2 regions of the Shewanella sediminis HAW-EB3 genome follow, and region 2 is predicted to be linked to the other one. Evidence: predicted binding sites of a transcription regulator. Region 2 holds the regulator's gene; the other holds the start of a gene.
The links. Region 2 encodes ArgR, which controls arginine synthesis, uptake and breakdown. Its sites were predicted from a motif close to ANTGAATANNTATTCANT; they were not measured.
Positions count from the first base shown of each region.

Region 1 (3,432 bases), 180 kb from region 2:
TCAAGCACCATAAGATAACCTTCATCGAATGGCTTATCGACCTGCTTTTGAAATGAAGCTTCTACGCGGGCAATTTTTTTTCTTAGTAGATCTTCATTGACCGGCAATGATGTAAATCCGTGCCCGGATTCTTCTGCTATTTGATAAAGCGCTTCAAAGTCGCTAGATCGGATTGGACGTATAATTAACATCTCAGGATCTCCTCACTTTCACTTGTCGCTCAACGATCCCTATCCATTCTAAGACAAGCAGATCATCGTTAAGGTTCAAGTATTCCCAATGACAAAAAAAGAGTGCGTGATATTAATCAGCACTCTTTAAGTCATTTAGGCCGCTACGACTTTAGCAACAGCACGTTCAAAACGTGCTAAACCTTCGGCGATGTCGGCTTCAGGAATAACCAGTGAAGGAGTGAAACGAATGACATTTGCCCCTGCGATTAGGCTCATTAGGCCTTCGGCAGTACCAGCGACCAAGAACTCTTTAGCACGCCCCTGGTATTTATCATTGAGCACAGCACCAAGCAGTAGTCCCTGACCACGCACTTCAGAGAAAACACCATACTTATCGTTTATCTTATTTAGACCATCACGCAGTAACTGCTCACGTACTTTAACACCTTCCAATACCTCTGGAGTATTAACCACATCGAGTACGGCATTAGCGACGGCACACGCCAATGGATTACCACCATAGGTCGAACCATGAGTACCAATCTTAAGATGACCGGCAATCTCTTTAGTGGTTAACATAGCCGCTATCGGGAATCCACCGCCAAGTGCCTTAGCCGTAGTCAGTACGTCAGGGACAACATCTGAGCGCATGTAGGCATATAACTCACCCAAACGACCAACACCGGTTTGAACTTCATCGAATACAAGCAGGGCATTGTGCTTATCACACAAAGCACGAACTGCTTTGAGGAACTCAGGGTCAGCATCGATGATACCGCCTTCACCTTGAAGCGGCTCCATCATAATGGCGCAAGTCTTATCTGAGATCACGGCTTCGAGCGCGGCAATATCATTGAATGGTACGTGAGTAATGCTTTGTGGCTTAGGACCGAAGCCATCTGAGTATGCCGCTTGGCCACCGACACTAACTGTGAAGAAAGTACGACCATGGAACGCCTTATCGAAAGCGATGATTTGATCTTTCTCAACGCCAAACTTATCCATAGCATAACGACGAACCAGTTTAAGTGCCGCTTCGTTAGCCTCTGCACCTGAGTTAGCAAAGTACACTCGGTCTGCAAACGTAGCGTTAACCAGTTTTGTTGCAAGTTCAAGAGCGGGTTCATTAGTCATCACATTCGAAAGGTGCCATAGTTTCTCACCCTGCTCTTTCAATGCACCAACCAGTGCCGGATGACAGTGTCCTAAACAGTTCACTGCTATACCACCGGCAAAATCGATAAACTCATTACCCTCTTGATCCCAAACTCGGCTACCTTCTCCACGAACAGGAATTACAGCCGAAGGCGCATAGTTAGGCACCATCACTTCATCAAATTGGGCTCTTGTCAGGGTGTTGTTTACGCTCATACCTTCTCATCCTTTATTATTGTTAATGGCTCTGAAAGCCACTACTTCCCGCCTTTTATCATTATCAAAAGTCTTGATGGCGGTGATTATTTAGATTGCTTAAGTGACATTAATAACGAAAATGTGATCAAAATACCAGTTTCTTACACTCAAGTACGAGCATCGGTGCACATTTAATGCATAAAGAGTTGAGTTTAAGAATTATACAAGCGCTTATGGCGGGGGTTTTAAGCATAATTAGTCATAAAAAAAGTTATTCGAGACAAATACGGCTAAGTATGCACGGTATATGCATAGATAACCGAACAGAACAGCTGATGAGGGTGAGATTAACTACTTTTTAATAGAGTAATACCAATTGGTATAAACCTGACATAAACATCAATACCAAGCCGAAAGCCACTCACAAAAATGAAGAGGGCTTTTTATAAAATTAAGAAATGAAGATAAGGAAGCAACAAAGTTGGGGAGACCTTAAATGATATCTAACTTACGGTAATTTTGGCCTTTTAAACGAATGATTTCCTGTTCAGAGAGCTCATAATAATCGAACATTATACGTTTCTCTTGAGGGGTAATTTGTCGCATCTCCTCCAGCAAGACTATTTTGGCAAAACAGTTCGCTCGGGCCACCATCGCCGCCCCATCAGATAACTCTTTATAGCTCAGGTTATTATCAAGTTCGGCTAAAACTGTGGCCATTGCACTGTCTTCGAAATTCAATTGATAGAGCAGTTGCCAATTGAGCGCACTCCCATGCTGCAGTACTAATTGATATACTTTTTGGGCTGGAAATTCTGTTGCCACAACAGCATCATAAAGCTCTTTATCCCGACTGTCACTGGCTTCACGAAGCCACTCCCCCCAGATCTCCTCGAACAACTTAGCGCTGTTTTTTAGTACGACGGAAGCGCCCATCTGACTAAGCAACGTACAGGTATAAACAAATGAACCATCCATATCATGCAGCTTTGCTAATGCTTGGGCTGCTATCGCACTCACAACAGAATAACGCCATAATTTTCTGGTGGTCCACAACAGATTCGCATGGCCTGAGGGTAGCCAATTTCGAAGACAGAAATAGGGGACCAGTAATTTGAGATTTTCAACACCGATGAAGTTAAGCACCAGCTTAATATCGGTAACTTTAACATCGGAGCGTTGTGGCCTACGGTGTCTGAAAGAGGGGCTGTTGACAATATTAAGCAGATCTCTTGCAAGCCAAGCCTGTTCGGTTATAAGTGGGCTAAGACGATTAAGATCCAAATTTTTACGTTGCAAAAGCTCTAAAATAAGCAGTTGATTTTCGTTAATCCCCGAGTAGGTTAGTATCGAATCGGGCGAAGCTAACTGATGGCCTATGGCATTATTAACTGTGTTTATCAGTTGAGTGGAAACCTCTTCAAATACCTGTTTAGCCTGGATCTGCTTCGCTAATCTTTCCAGAATGGCTTCCCGCTCGATAGCAAGCTTACTCGCGTCAGCCTCAAGTTCGGCATCGAGCTCATCATACATAGATCCAGACTTTTGTTTACCAACAATGAGTTGTTGGTATAGCCTATGCTCAATCTCTATGACTTTCCCGGGTCTAACCCCCCCCGCTACCGATATCGCCACTGTCTACATATCTCCAATCGTTATCTATCACTATAATTTAGCATAATTTACCCTGAATCCACTGATTATGATGGAGTTTCAACTAAACGACTCAAAATTCTATAGCGAATCGAAGCAAAAACTATCATGTTATCCAACAAGCTCCATAAAAAAGGTCTCTAAACAGAGACCTTTTATTATTCCAACCGTTACTTATTTCAGCTCTTGCTCAAATAGTTTATAGATTCGACGGTATTCATCTAGCCAACTCGAAGGTTGCTTAAACCCGTGA
Region 1 covers NC_009831.1:957,461-960,892, reverse strand. The annotation lists gene astA (arginine N-succinyltransferase) at 1-191, opposite strand, end outside; gene SSED_RS04175 (aspartate aminotransferase family protein) at 327-1,544, opposite strand; gene SSED_RS04170 (HDOD domain-containing protein) at 2,019-3,161, opposite strand; gene SSED_RS04165 (S9 family peptidase) at 3,354-3,432, opposite strand, start outside.
Region 1: SSED_RS04175 (aspartate aminotransferase family protein) is a predicted target of ArgR. The motif match lies at 1,773-1,790, and genes of this name have one in related genera.

Region 2 (3,432 bases):
AGACAAACCGAAGCGACATGCCGCCTGGCCCATGGAAAGAGTCGCGCTTCCGCCACCGGCTTTAGCTTCAACCACTTCTGTACCCGCATTTTGGATACGTGTAGTCAATGCTGCAACTTCTTCATCGCTAAAGCTTACGCCTTGAACTTGAGAAAGAAGCGGAAGGATAGTCACACCACTGTGGCCACCGATAACATTGATCTTAACATCATCAACATTCAGACCTTTTGCTTCGGCAATAAAGGTTTCAGAACGGATCACATCGAGTGTCGTTACACCGAAAAGACGATTCTTATCGTATACACCAGCAGCTTTTAGTACTTCTGCGGCGATGGCGACTGTAGTGTTAACCGGGTTAGTGATAATACCGATAAGTGCTTTAGGACAAGCAGCGGCACACTTCTCGACCAGATTTCTAACAATGCCGGCATTGATATTGAATAGATCCGAGCGATCCATGCCAGGCTTACGAGCCACACCGGCAGAGATCAATACAACGTCCGCACCTTCAAGCGCAGGTGTTGGATCTTCACCGGCAAAACCTTTAACTTCTACGGCTGTCGGGATATGACTAAGATCAACCGCAACACCAGGTGTTACAGGAGCAATATCATAAAGTGACAATTTTGAACCTGCAGGTAATTGAGTTTTTAATAGTAGGGCAAGAGCCTGGCCAATACCGCCAGCGGCACCAAGTACAGCAACTTTCATAGTTATCTCCGTCATTTCTTGGATATTTGTGATATAGATCTATATCTCTCAATGCCGCCACATTACTGTAATCACGCTTAAAATTCAATTATCCCTTAGTCTTGGTTAGAATAAATTTTTGTTCTACATCAATAAACAACCGAAATAAGCGCAATAAAGCAACATAAGAGCAAACACACACTCTACCTCGAGTACTAAAAAAACCTTGCCATGCCCCCTCCTCCTTGTTCCGGTTACTATTTATTTACTTATACACCTCGCCACACACCTTAAGTTGCATTTTTATTCATAAAACTCGGATATTTGTTGACAAAAACACCAGTTATATTCAACATGGCAATGATTTTTGAATAAAGAACAATAAAATTATGCAAGCAAATAGAAGTCAAGACGACCTAGTTAAGACCTTTAAGGCAATTTTGAAAGAGGAGCGATTTGGCTCTCAGAGTGAAATTGTCCTCGCCCTTCAGGCTGAAGGGTACGGAAATATTAATCAATCCAAAGTCTCAAGGATGCTAAGCAAGTTTGGGGCTGTGCGCACTCGTAATGCGAAACAAGAGATGGTTTATTGCCTTCCGGCGGAGCTGGGAGTACCGACAGCAGGTAGCCCACTAAAGAATTTAGTATTGGATGTCGATCACAACCAATCCATGATAGTGGTAAGAACCAGTCCTGGGGCGGCGCAGCTTATCGCACGCCTTCTCGACTCGATAGGAAAGCCTGAAGGTATTCTTGGTACAATTGCCGGCGATGATACGATTTTCATCACGCCATCAAATATTCATGAGATAGATAAAACCTTAGATACGGTGAAGTCACTGTTTAATTTTAATGACTAACTCTTACAGGCTTGTGGTTAGTGGCGCCTGTTCACAAGCTGCTATCGGAATGTTCTGAACACTCAGCAAGATTCAAATCTATTCACATTCAAAGAGGCGCTTCGCGTCTCTTTTTGTTTTCCCCTTCCCTGCCAGAAAATTTGATTGTATCCAATATATTGAATTGCCATAACATTCATGAGAAATTAGAGATTCGAAAGCTATATCTAGGGCTAAGGATACTTTATGACAACAACCAAAATAATTAAAGTCGATGATATTTGCTGGGAATCCTGGCAACATTCAGCTAAATATACCAGCCAACAAAAACACATAGGCGATGCCGTAGGTTGCGAAAAAATCGGCGTCACCATGGAGCGCCTCGCCCCGGGAAAGATATCGACAGTTGCACATTACCATACCAAAGAGGAGGAACACTTATATGCCCTACAGGGCGAAGCCACCTTGCTTATTAACGGTGAGCCCCACCCTTTTAAACAGGGAGATTATGTCTGTTTTAATGCCGATACCGCCATTGCACATACCCTAAGAAACGACTCGAATGAAGAGTTTACCTTCCTCGTCATCGGCAATAGAGATAAGCACGATGTCGTTGTCTATCCGGAGAATAATAAGGTGTTAGTCAGGGCCGTCGATGAAATATACGCCAAACGGCCGACGAATTACTGGGATCCCGATACCGATACCGATACCGATAAATAATGATAACTCAGCTAGATACCTTCTTTTAGGAATAAAAAAACGCACTAAAAATAGTGCGTTTTTTGTGTCTGTTTCAATCAGTCAAATCTTATTCGCCAGCCTGATTTTCCAGAAAGTCGAGCGAAGGAGCGAAGAAAGAGGAGCCGGTCAGAGCCTGAGTAAAGTGCAGCAGATGATCATGATTTCCGTGGCCGTCGCCGTGAACCATACTCTTAAGCATATGTTCAAAGTTTACTGAGTTACGGCAAGTAGAGATAAACATCAGACCTTGCTCTTTTACCGTTCCGTAAGGCATGCTCTGCCTTAATATCTCCATTGACTTACCATCGGCGTCTTTTAAATTAACACGCTTAATATGACTGGTTAATGGCTTGTCCTCTGAGGCATACTCAATATTATCTAATTTGGTTCTGCCGACAATATCTTCCTGCTTTTTCTGCGGCAATCGGTTCCACTTACTCAAGTTATGAGCGAACTTCTGCACATGGACATAACTGCCGCCCTTAAACGCCTCATCTTCAATTCCGACGAGTGCCACCTCTTGACGGTTACGACCTTTGGGATTCTCCGTTCCATCGACAAAACCTGTCAGGTCTCGGTTATCCATAAACCGGAAGCCACGCTCTTCTTCGATAAGTTCAACCAGGCCTTCAAACATTTGGCAAACTTCATTAGCAACCAGGTGAAGTATATCGAATCGGTCACAACGAATTTGAACGAAAAGGTCATACTCCAAAGCTGGGGCATCACGAGTATCTGCGTTCATGGCAGGAAAAGGCTTTAATGCTGTAGGGCGAGCCGATGGATATAGGCTATCCCAATAATTCGCGCCAATGGCCACAAAACCATTAAAGGCACTATCGGCATATTGATCGGTAAGCTCGTAGATATATTGAGCCACATTAGCGATACAAGGCCGTAATTGAGATTCTCCCCCTTCATTGGCATTGAACATCAAATACACACTGTGCAAGTTACCTTCTGCACACACTCCCAACTGTTCACGTGGCATAGCCTGATTATCCATCTCTTTGATTACCTTTTCACTAATTCATATTCGGCATCATTATCCATAACTTTAGATAATAATGGTATTAACTGACGCACAATTAACATTTTATTTGAACCAGTTAAATCAATATGAAACATTAAAAACTAATATCCTGCCGCTTGGCCATCT
Region 2 covers NC_009831.1:1,133,126-1,136,557, reverse strand. The annotation lists gene mdh (malate dehydrogenase) at 1-711, opposite strand, end outside; gene argR (transcriptional regulator ArgR) at 1,080-1,550, shown strand; gene SSED_RS04885 (cupin domain-containing protein) at 1,776-2,252, shown strand; gene SSED_RS04880 (Dyp-type peroxidase) at 2,341-3,279, opposite strand; gene ggt (gamma-glutamyltransferase) at 3,408-3,432, opposite strand, start outside.